3 regions of the Lysinibacillus pakistanensis genome follow, and region 2 is predicted to be linked to each of the others. Evidence: riboswitches for the same ligand, from Rfam matches in the RefSeq annotation. Region 2 holds a riboswitch; each other region holds the start of a gene.
What was found. Region 2 has a riboswitch for S-adenosylmethionine ahead of QNH24_RS02760 (MetQ/NlpA family ABC transporter substrate-binding protein). Riboswitches for the same ligand answer to the same signal wherever they lie in the genome.
Positions count from the first base shown of each region.

Region 1: another riboswitch for S-adenosylmethionine. It lies ahead of QNH24_RS21000 (methionine ABC transporter ATP-binding protein); the one in region 2 lies ahead of QNH24_RS02760 (MetQ/NlpA family ABC transporter substrate-binding protein).
Region 3: another riboswitch for S-adenosylmethionine. It lies ahead of QNH24_RS23175 (bifunctional homocysteine S-methyltransferase/methylenetetrahydrofolate reductase); the one in region 2 lies ahead of QNH24_RS02760 (MetQ/NlpA family ABC transporter substrate-binding protein).

Region 1 covers NZ_CP126101.1:4,197,087-4,201,148, forward strand. The annotation lists gene QNH24_RS20990 (MetQ/NlpA family ABC transporter substrate-binding protein) at 1-478, opposite strand, end outside; gene QNH24_RS20995 (methionine ABC transporter permease) at 540-1,208, opposite strand; gene QNH24_RS21000 (methionine ABC transporter ATP-binding protein) at 1,198-2,226, opposite strand; SAM riboswitch class I at 2,310-2,413, opposite strand; gene QNH24_RS21005 (thioredoxin family protein) at 2,470-2,781, opposite strand; gene QNH24_RS21010 (toprim domain-containing protein) at 2,797-3,138, opposite strand; gene gcvH (glycine cleavage system protein GcvH) at 3,301-3,681, opposite strand; gene QNH24_RS21020 (arsenate reductase family protein) at 3,763-4,062, opposite strand, start outside.
Region 2 covers NZ_CP126101.1:560,446-564,507, forward strand. The annotation lists gene QNH24_RS02755 (methionine ABC transporter ATP-binding protein) at 1-451, opposite strand, end outside; gene QNH24_RS02760 (MetQ/NlpA family ABC transporter substrate-binding protein) at 658-1,491, opposite strand; SAM riboswitch class I at 1,580-1,684, opposite strand; gene QNH24_RS02765 (PPC domain-containing DNA-binding protein) at 1,841-2,344, shown strand; gene QNH24_RS02770 (pyridoxal phosphate-dependent aminotransferase) at 2,393-3,559, opposite strand; gene QNH24_RS02775 (carbon-nitrogen family hydrolase) at 3,960-4,062, shown strand, end outside.
Region 3 covers NZ_CP126101.1:4,652,612-4,656,673, reverse strand. The annotation lists gene QNH24_RS23180 (protoporphyrinogen oxidase) at 1-1,320, shown strand, start outside; SAM riboswitch class I at 1,446-1,545, shown strand; gene QNH24_RS23175 (bifunctional homocysteine S-methyltransferase/methylenetetrahydrofolate reductase) at 1,633-3,480, shown strand; gene metH (methionine synthase) at 3,473-4,062, shown strand, end outside.

The sequences.
Region 1 (4,062 bases), 1.6 Mb from region 2:
ATGAAAGCATACGACCGTGGTCTGCAACTGAGCTAGAAAGTAAAATTGTTGCGCCCTTTGGTAGCTCGTCAAGTGATTTATATTTTTTAGAGTAAATGCCGATTGGCTCAATGTGAACGCCACCAGCATTGACGAAATCATAGCCATTATCTTTAATTTGAAGCTCTAAGTAAGGAATATGCTGAAAATAGTTAGCGTCAAGGTCTTCTGATGCTAAATCTTGGTTTGGTAATACATAATCTGTATACGTTTCAATTTGAAGATCAATACCTTCTTTAGCTAAAATCGGTTTTGCTTTTTCTAAAATTACTGCATGCGGTGTATTAGAGGCACCTACAGTTAATGTCACATTTTCTTTACTATCTGTTTTATCATCTGTTGATGCACCTGAGCTTGCATCGTCTTTTTTACCAGCACCGCAAGCCGCTAAAGCTAGCACTAATACTGATAAGAGTAATCCTGTCAATAGCTTCTTCATTTTATTACACTCCCTTTTATTTTGTTCAAAGTATGTTAACGGCAGAGAACCGAAATAACCTTTAACGTTTATCTGTTTTAGCTGTAATCATATCGCCTATCCATTGAATAATAAATACGACTACTAAGATTAGAATAGTTGCCATTAATGTCACATCTGAGCGATTACGCTGGAAGCCATCCAAGAAGGCTAAGTTTCCTAACCCGCCTGCACCAATAATTCCAGCCATTGCTGTATAACCAACAAGCGCTACAGCTGTTACAGTAATACCTGAAATAAGCGCAGGTAATGATTCTGGAATTAACACTTTCCATATAATAGTAGATGTTTTAGCACCCATTGAACGAGCTGCCTCGATTACCCCTCTATCAATTTCACGTAATGCAATCAATACCATACGTGCATAGAATGGGGCAGCACCAATAATTAGTGCTGGTAATGCAGCATTGGCTCCACGGATTGTGCCAAGCAAGAATTTTGTAAATGGAATTAATAAAATAATTAACACGATAAATGGAATCGAACGGAAAATATTTACGAGTGAACCTGTTAAGAAATTCACAATTTTATTAGCCCATAGTTGATGGGGGCTTGTTAAAAACAATACGATTCCAATTAATAAGCCAAGGATGAATGTTACTACGGTTGAAATAGCTGTCATATACAGTGTTTCATAGGTAGCTGCCCACATTCGCTCCCAGTCGACATTCGGAAAGAGATTAGTTAGCATTTGCAATCACCTCCGTTTGTACTTCAACTGTATTTAAGTAACCTAATGCATCAGCCACATTTGACTCGGTTCCATCTATTTGCACAATAAGTGTACCGTAAGCACCATTTTTTGTTTGAGAGATATTACCGTGCACAATACTAACTTCTACATCAAAGTGCTTGACGAGGTGTGAAATTACGGGCTGCTCTGTTTTTTCTCCTACAAAAATTAGCTTAACAAGTTGTCCAGTTGGATAATTTGCTTTTATTTGTGCAACCGTCTCCTGCGTTTCCTTCGTATCTGTAATTTGTGACACAAATTTTTTCGTAATAGCAGCTTGAGGTGCCTGGAATACTTGTAATACCTCACCACGTTCTACTATTTCGCCAGCCTCCATTACTGCTACACGATGGCAGATTTTACGGATAACGTGCATTTCATGTGTGATTAACACAATAGTTAATCCTAATCGCTCGTTAATATCTACAAGTAAATCCAGGATTGCATCGGTAGTCTCTGGGTCAAGTGCTGAGGTTGCCTCATCACATAATAAAACCTCTGGATTATTAGCAAGTGCTCGAGCAATGCCGACACGCTGCTTTTGACCGCCTGATAGCTGTGATGGATACGCCTGATCACGTCCATCTAAACCAACAAGAGTAATCAATTCCTTCACACGTGCATCACGCTGAGCCTTTGAAACACCTGCGATTTCTAGTGGAAAAGCGATATTTTCAGCAACGGTTCTAGACCATAGTAGATTAAAGTGCTGGAAAATCATACTTACCTTTTGTCTTGCATCTCTAAGCTTTTGCCCCTTAATAGATGAAAACTCTTGATTGTTAACCATCACCGTACCAGATGTTGGCTTTTCTAAACCGTTCAATAAACGAATCATTGTACTTTTACCAGCACCACTATAGCCGATAATGCCAAATATTTCACCTTTATTTATGGAAAGGTTTACGTCTTTGACTGCTGTTAATTCGCCATTTGCGGTTTTGTAATTCTTCGTAATATTTTGAAGCTGGATCATAGCGAATACTCCTTTTCTCATATAGAAAACCCCTTCACTCACAGACAAGTAGAAGGGGTCACGTATTTATACGCTCAACCGTTCTCTCATCTTTCAAAGATAAATCTTTGGGTGATTTGGCACCTTTTCACTTTGTGATGGTTGCCGGGCTTCATAGGGCACTTCCCTCCGCCACTCTTCATAAGAGTTCGATATATTCAATGTTTTAGTAATATATTTGTTACTTTACCATGCTAGCAAACTTCAGTCAATTGATTTTTTTAACAATTCGTATAAAAACGGTACGGATTGAAAAGCATAGACTTTTTCTGTCACTTTTCCGCCATCACAGACGAGTAAACATGGTACACTTTCGATTTCGTAATCTAAGGCAATTTCTTCAACAAAATTTAAATTTGCTTTGCCGATTTGAAGCTTTGGCAGTAATTGCTCAACGATCATCATCATTTTTGATGCAACTGCACATGTACCACACATAGGTGTATATAAATAAAAGGCAGCTTTTTTCCCCGACTGGACAGCCGCGATCCACTGCTCTTTTGACCATTCTTCCATTTTTTTCACGCAACCTTACAAAATATATTGATTATGGATTGAGAAATGTGCTCGCAACAATATCATTGCTAATACCTTTCTCGGAGTTGTCTCAACTTCTTTATACGTTGGCATTGTACGTAAATGCTCTGCCTCTGGATAATGTCTGTCCATTAATGCCCGTAGCTTATCCCCTGATGGATCTGCATCAAAAAATGTATAAAGCTCACAGCCCTCATATGGATCAAGCAGCACTTCTAATTGATGCACACCAATTGTACCATTCGTACAAAGTATTGTGACATCTTCACTTAAAATAGGTTCAATTTGAAGCTTATCCGAACGGCCTTCAACAATTAAGCATTTTCCCTCGAACATCACGCCACCCCCATTAGACATATCCCTTTTCCTTATAGTCATTATATCAATTAAGCATTAACGATGGTAATGTTAGACACCCATTGCAAGCGACTATCTCCCCAGCCATGAAGATAATAAAAAACGTCGGTGAATGCCGACGTTTTTCTATTAGGGCTTGTCTTATTCAGCGACCATTTCTTCGTATTGCTCTGCTGTCATAAGCTTTTCAACTTCTGATGCATCAGCAGGCTCAACAACGATCATCCAAGCTTTTTCATATGGTGATTCATTAACGAATTCTGGGCTATCTTCTAAATCTGCATTTACTTCAACTACAGTACCTGAGATTGGCGCATATAATTCAGAAACAGTTTTTACTGATTCTACGCTACCGAATGGATCATCTGTTTTGATCTCATCGCCAACTTGTGGAAGCTCAACGAAAACGATATCTCCTAATTCAGATTGTGCGAAGTGTGTAATACCGATACGTACTTTTCCATCTTCTACTTTTACCCATTCATGTTCTTCAGAGTATCGTAAGTCTTTAGGTGTGCTCATGCAAAAAACCCCTCCATAAATATGTAATATATTCACTTTCAGTGTGCCATACTTCTCCTATAAAAACAAGGATAATTACGGCTATTTCCAAGCTTGCTCAAAATCAGATTCTTTAAACCCTAACGTTACTTTTTTTCCATCAGTAACGATTGGACGTTTGATTAACATTCCATCAGAAGCAAGTAGCTCAAGCTGCTCCTCCTCGCTCATATCGGCAAGTTTATCCTTCAAACCAAGCTCTCGATACTTCATGCCAGACGTATTAAAAAACTTTTTAAGAGGTAGTCCACTTGCTTGCCATAACTTTGTTAATTCGTCCTTTGAAGGTGGCTGTTCTACAATGTGTACCTCTTCATACACTATATCATTATCGTTTAACCA
Region 2 (4,062 bases):
TAGCAACACGTTGTTTTTGACCACCTGAAAGCTGACTTGGAAAGCTCTCTAATTTTTCTGTTAAGCCAACAATTTCAGCATATTTCGCCACACGATTTTTCACTTCGGTATCGTTATAGCCAAGTAGCTTTAATGGGATAGCAATATTGTTATAAACGGTCGCAGTTTTTAAGAGATTAAAATGCTGGAAAATCATCCCGATTTTTTGACGGGTTTTACGAAGATCATTAAGGGAAAGGGAAGTAATATCCACATTGTTGATCCAGACTTTTCCTGCAGTTGGACGTTCCAATAGGTTAACACAGCGAATAAGTGTGCTTTTACCTGCGCCACTATAGCCAATAACCCCATGAATTTCACCTTTTTTAACATGAAGGTTAATCCCATCAACTGCTCTGACAATACCTTTCTTTGTTTTAAATTCTTTAGATATATTTTCTAATCGAATCATCTGGATGTCTCCTTTCTAAAAAGCAAGAATCTGCTCGCTTTCCCAAAGGAGTCTCGCAGATTCTTATTTTATCCTGCTTAATGGGCTGGAAAATTCCCTCTTCAAGAACAAATAATGCTGAGTAGGAATCTAACAGCGGTATAGGCCCGATTTTTTCAACGATTAATCAGTGGAAGATGGGAAAACCCGTTTTATTTTTAAGCAACCTACCAGCTTGCAATTACAGAACCCTTAAATTCATCTTCAATAAATTTACGTACTTCATCAGATTGATAAGCTTCAACAAATTTTTTAATCGTTGGATCATTCTCATTTTCAGCACGTACTACAATATAGTTTACATAAGGGGATTCAGTAGATTCTAAAAGGATAGAATCTTTTTTAGGATTAATGCCAGCCTCCAGCGCAAAGTTTGTGTTAATAGCTGCTACATCAACCTCACTAAGTTGTTTTGGAATTTGTGCAGCCTCTAACTCTATGAATTTTAAATTTTTCTTGTTTTCCTCAACATCACGGATAGACGCTGTTAGCCCAGCACCTTCTTTTAATTTAATATAGCCAGCCTCTTGCAGAACAAATAGTGCACGGGCACCGTTTGTCGGATCGTTTGGTAAACCAAATGTTGCTCCATCTGGTATTTCATCAAAAGATTTATATTTTTCAGAGTAAACACCCATTGGATTCAGAATAGTTTTTCCAACTGGTACTAAGTCTGTATCGTGATCTTTATTAAAAGTATCTAAGAAAGGCTCGTGCTGATAGCTGTTTGCATCAAGATCACCTTCAGCTAATGAAGTATTAGGTAAAACATAGTCAGAGAAGGATTTAAGCTCTACTTCTAAACCTTTTTCTTTTGCCACTTTTGCCGCAGCCTCTGCAATTTGTTCATGTGGACCAGAAGTAACACCTACTACGATCTTATTTTCATCAATAGCCTTACCTTGGTCTTCTTTACTATCTTCTTTTGAACCGCAACCTACTAACGCTGCTGCTAATGTAAGACCTGCTAAGCCTAATAAAAATTTGTTTCGTTTCTTCATGAAAATGACCTCCAAAGTTTGTATTATCGATTTTTAAAAATAAAAAAACTCTCTTATAAACTAAGAGAGGCTCATGAAAAAACGTCCTCTCTTATCTATCAAACGATGATCGTTTGCAGGATTTAGCACCTTCCTTTAAAAAGGAGGTTGCCGAGCTTCATAGGGCCAGTCCCTCAGCTACTCTTGATAAGAGATATATAGTATTTTTATAAATCCGATAGAACTAATATAAATTATAGGTTATTATTAGTCAATAAATATTTTGATTTTTTATTTTATTTAGCGGGTTTATTGTCCACTAAATCAAGATAAAGCCACAGAAAATATAGTAGCAAAAAGAGGTGTAGAGATGTCTATAAGAGTAAATTATGGAGTTGGAGCATTTGGAAAAGTCATTAGTGCTCGTATTTTAATGGGGACTGATATTATCGAGGGAATAGAGGCTATCTGTCAAGAGAACGATATTGAGTCAGCGACCATTGTTAGTTGTATTGGTAGTTTGCAAAATAGTAGTTTTGTTTATTTAATACCAGATGAGATCTCTAAAATCAATGTCCGTTTCAGTGAAGTGATAAAAAAACAGGGACCACTTGAATTTATTCAAGGTGCTGGTGTTGTGTGTAAACGTGATGGAGACTATGAGACGCATCTTCATGGATCAATGAGTGATCAATGGGGTCAAGTAGCGGGAGGACATTTGATAAAGGGCGGAAATATTGTGATTACGGCCGATATCGTTTTGGCAGAGGTACAGGACATTCAGCATATACGCAAATTTGATGATGAAACAGGACATATTCAATTTTATCCCTTAGAAAAAGACTTACAGAGTCCAAGAAAGATTGAGAAATGAAAAAACTGTTCTATGGCATTGCTGTAGAACAGTTTTTATTGAATTTGTTTATATAAATAAATTTAATTGTTCGATTCGATTTATAGCTTCACGTAAACGTTCTTCGCTTACAAGTAAGCCAACACGGACATAGCCCTCGCCATATTGCCCAAAGCCATTTCCTGCTGCTACAGCAATATCTGCTTTGTCGAGTAAGAGGTCTGCAAATTGTTCACTTGTATAGCCTACTGGAACAGGGAGCCATGCAAAAAAGGAGCCCTTAGGAGCAGTTACGTGCCAGCCAATACGCTGAGCCTCCTCAATTAAGACATTGCGTCGACGTTCATAAGTAGCTGTGAGCTCATTTGCACATTCCTGTGATGATGAGAGTGCAATCGCAGCTGCTTGTTGAACAGCAGGGAATTGACTACAAAATAGATGGTCTTGTATTAAATTGATAGCAGCAATAATATCAGCATTCCCAACTGCAAAGCCAATGCGCCAGCCTGCCATATTGTATGTTTTGGATAGAGTATACATTTCTATTCCAACATCTTTAGCACCATCTGCCTGTAGGAAGCTAACAGGTTTTTTTCCATCAAATCCAATTGCCCCATAGGCAAAATCATGTGAAACGCTGATATTATGCTCTTTTGCAAAGCGAACGGTTTCCTCGAAAAATTCAATTGTTGCTGTACCACCAGTCGGGTTATTAGGGTAATTCAAATACAGAAGTTTCGCCTTTTCTTTTATATTATCAGGTAAAGCTGCGTAATCAGGGAGGAAGCTATTTTCTGCAAAAAGTGGCAGTACCTCAAAATTTACATCCCCTAATACGACGCCTGATAAGTAATCGGGATAGCCAGGGTCGGGTAATAGCATTGTATCTCCAGGATTTAATATAGCTAAAGGTAGTTCAACAAGACCGATTTTTGTACCACCAAGAATAGCCACCTCTGTTTCAGGATTAATGTCTACATTGTATTCACGTTTGTAGAAATCTGCCGCAGCTTGGCGTAATTCAGCAATGCCACGAAATGGTGGATATTTATGATTAAGAGGATTTTCGGCTGCCTCCTGTAGAGCCTTAATAATATGTGGAGGAGTAGGTTGATCAGGATTTCCCTGTCCAAGATTGATTACATCGCGCCCCTCAGCCAAGGCAGCATTTACTTTTTGCACAAGTGCTGCAAAAAACTGTGTTGGGAGTTGCTGTAGTTTTTTTGAGAATTCCATGCACATTCACCTTTTTCAGAATATAATAATTATTATTAAAGAATATGATGCAAATACTATTACTTTTTTTACTAATTGTCTAGACCCTTTATTTATAAAAGGTTTGAAAGTCTCTGAAAACTACAGGCGACCAAATCATAAGTTACGATGGTACGATACGAGATACGGCACCAATTGAAGTTACTACACTTACAGTAGAATTGGTTGAGTAAGTTGTAGCTCTTTGTATAAAAGATCGTTCTGAAATGAATAATCTTTTTTTGCTGTAAATAATAGACAAAGCGGCAACGTCGAATGACCAACTAACTGGATAAATTTAAATTAGTCTAGAATTAAATATTGTATAATGAAATGTGTAAAAGCGAAAACAAACTTAAAAATGTCTAAAGGAGGAAATGAGATGAAAATTGGCTGTATTCAATTGAATGTAGGCTTTGGCAAAGTAGATGAAAATTTTGCCCGAGCTGAGGAGAAGATTCGAGAAACGGCAAATCGAGGTGCGG
Region 3 (4,062 bases), 1.2 Mb from region 2:
GTAAAGGAAAAAAAATTAAATGTAAGGCTTGTGCTTGTTGAAAAAAATACATATTTAGGTGGTAAGTTGCACTCTGAATACGAACAGGGATTCATTATGGAGACAGGGGCAGATTCAATAGTAGCCCGTCATCAAGGTGTTATGGAGCTGGTTGAAGAGGTTAATTTTAAGCAAGATTTGGTATACAACGAAACGGGGATTTCTTATATATACACAAATAATGAGCTCCATGCGATTCCGGCAGATTCAACATTCGGTATTCCGATGAGCCTTCACTCTCTGGAAGAAAGCACACTTGTATCCGAAGAAGGTAAAAAAGAAGCATTAAAGGATTTGACAATGCCAAATGTAGGCTTTACAAAAGACAGCTCAATTGGAGAATTTTTAACGTACTATTTAGGGGAGGAGCTTGTTCAAAACCAAATAGCGCCAGTATTAGCAGGTGTGTATTCAGGAGATTTACATCAACTATCGATTGCCTCCACATTACCTTATTTAATTGATTATAAAAATGAGTACGGTAGTATTATTAAAGGTTTTGACGCAAATCGAGAACAATTTGTAAAAGCTGCTAATAAAAAATTTATTTCATTTAAAAATGGTTTATCGTCTTTAATTGATCGTCTTGAAGAAACATTAACTGATGTAGAAATTTTAAAGGGAATTACCACTACTAGTGTCAACAAGCAGGAAAACCACTACCAAGTTACTTTAGCAAATGATACGATCATTGAAGCAGATCATGTAGTTTTAGCATTACCTAATGAAACTGTACAGTACCTATTAAAGGATGAAACATTGAACCGTTATTTTGACCAATTCAATACTGCCTCCGCTATTACAATTTATTTAGGATTCGATGTACCCGATAGTAGATTACCAGCTGATGGAACAGGCTTTATTGTGTCTCATAATTCTGATGTAATCTGTAATGCAGCGACATGGACAAGCCGTAAGTGGAAGCATACTTCAGCAAATGAGCAATTACTTGTTCGACTCTTCTATAAAAGCATCAACCCCGCATATGAGAAGTTACGTAGGATGACAGATGAAGAATTATCTGTTGTTGCCTTAGAGGATGTAAGAAAAAGCTTGGGGATTAAAGAAAAACCAAGTGTCGTGAATGTAAGTAGATGGATTGATCAAATGCCGAAATATGATTTAGCACATCGTGAGGCATTACAGGGCTTATTACAAGAGCTCGAAACAAACTATCCGAATTTATCCATTGCGGGCTGCTCTTACTTTGGTGTAGGTATAGGTGCTTGTATTCAAAACGGTAAAAAAATAGGGGATAATATTGCTGAAAAATTATCTTAATTGCAGAATATAAGACAAAAAATTATATTTTTCGTTTGAAATATCCTTTGTTACGTGAAATAGTCTTGACTCAAACGTTTGTTAACGTTATGATTCTTTTAATTATTTAAAAAATTCATACTAAATTCTTATCAAGAGAAGCTGAGGGACTGGCCCAATGACGCTTCAGCAACCAACTTTTTGTCAGGTGCTAAATCCAGAAGACCCTATGGTCGAAGATGAGAAGGAACAACAATTACGAAACGTAAAAGCCTTCTTTGTGTTAAAGAAGGCTTTTTATATTATAGAAAAATAGAAAGAGGGGCTAGTTTTATGGGGTTGCTTGAAAAGTTAAAAACGCATGTTCTTACAGCAGATGGTGCAATTGGTACGGTATTATACGGCTATGGCTTGGAGTACTGTCATGAGGAAATGAATGTTCAAAGACCAGAATTAATTGAAAAGATTCATAGAGAGTATATAGCAGCTGGAGCCGATATTATTCAAACAAATACTTATGGAGCGAATGCTATAAAATTAGCACGTTACGGATTAGAGTCGCGTGTTCAGCAGTTTAATGAAGCAGCTATGACGATTGCCAAGCGAGCAGCTGCAGATGGAGGTCAATTTGTTTTAGGGACTATTGGGGGGATTCGAGGCATTCGGAAAAGCGATGCAACCTTAGAAGAAATTTTAGCGACTGTTGAAGAGCAAGCAACTGTGTTACTGGCAGGGAATCCAGACGGCCTTTTACTTGAAACCTATTATGATTTTGAAGAATTAACAGCAACATTAAAAATGCTTCGAGCTAAAACAAAGTTGCCAATCATTGCGCAAGTTTCAATGCATGAACCGGGAGTGCTGCAAAATGGTAAGAGTTTAAATAGTGCCCTACATGAGCTCGAGGCACTGGGTGCTGATATTGTAGGTGTTAACTGTCGTTTAGGTCCATACCATTCGATTCAGGCATTTGAGGGTGTAGAACTTCCTGAAAAGGCATTTATGTCTACCTATCCAAATGCATCTCTTCTAGATTTAGAAGACGGGCGTGTTGTTTATGAGTCAGAGACAGACTATTTTGGTCGCGCTGCTGTAGCACTTCGAGATCAAGGCGTTCGTTTAATAGGTGGGTGCTGTGGTACGACACCAAAGCATATTGCTGCAGCGAAAAAATACTTAGAGGAATTATCTCCAGTAGAAGAAAAATTAGCGAAGCCTGAGAAAGTAGAGATTGTACGTGAGGCAGAACCTTCAAGATTCGAGCCATTGCATATAAAAGTAAAACGTCAACGTTCGGTTATAGTAGAGTTGGATACACCAAGACATTTAGAAATCGATGGTTTTATTAAAGGTGCTAAAAAATTATATGAGGCAGGCGCAGATGTGGTCATGATGGCGGATAATTCCCTAGCATCGCCAAGAATAAGTAATGTGGCAATGGGCGCATTATTGAAAGAAACACATGGGGTACGCCCGTTAACACATATTACATGCCGAGATCGTAATTTAATTGGGCTGCAATCTCATTTAATGGGTTTAAATGCACTAGGCATTCATGATATTTTAGCGGTTACTGGAGATCCAACAAAGGTTGGGGATTTCCCAGGGGCAACGAGTGTTTATGACGTATCATCAATGGAGCTTATTCAATTAATCAAACAGTTAAATGAAGGTGTATCTTTTTCAGGGAAGCCACTACGTCAAAAGGCAAATTTCTCTGTAGCCGCAGCGTTTAATCCGAATGTACGTGTATTAGACCGAGCTGTATCTCGATTAGAAAAGAAAATTGAACATGGGGCAGATTATTTTATTTCACAGCCTGTCTATACAAAGGAAAAAATTGTAGAAATTTATGAGGCGACAAAGCATTTAGAAGCACCAATTTATATAGGAATTATGCCAGTTACGAGCTATAAAAGTGCGGAGTTCTTACATCATGAAGTTCCCGGCATTAAATTATCTGAAAACGCATTAGCACGGATGAAGGCTTGTGGTGAGGATAAGGAGCACGCGACACTAGAAGGAATTGCAATTGCTAAGGAATTAGTAGAGGTAGCCGCAGAATATTTCAATGGTATTTACCTCATTACACCATTCCTACGCTATGATATGACACTAGAACTAATGAAATTTATAGAGCAATTGGATGAACAGAAAAAAGGGGTAAGTATAAATGGCTAAGCATTTGATTGAAGAGCAACTTGAGAAACGAATTTTAATTCTTGATGGCGCAATGGGAACAATGCTACAAAACGAAAACTTATCAGCTGAAGATTTCGGTGGCGAGGAATATGATGGCTGTAATGAAAATCTTGTACTAACTAGACCTGATGTGCTTGAAAAGGTTCATAGAAAATATTTGGAAGCAGGGGCAGATATTATTTGCACAAATACATTTGGAGGTACTCCACTTGTATTAAATGAATATGATCTGGGAGCAAAAGCAGAGGAAATCAATAAGCGTGCTGTAGAAATAGCACGTAAGGCAGTGGATGATTTTACTACCTCTGATTGGCCACGTTTTGTAGCAGGAGCGATGGGACCTACTACAAAGACCTTATCAGTGACAGGTGGAATTACCTTTGATGAGCTAGAAGAAAACTTTTATGTACAGGCAAAGGCATTAATTGAAGCTGGAGCGGATGTATTGTTGCTTGAAACCAGCCAGGATATGCTCAATGTGAAGGCGGGCACTTTAGGAGTATCTCGCGCATTTGAAGTGACTGGCAAAGTGCTTCCTGTGATGATATCGGGAACAATTGA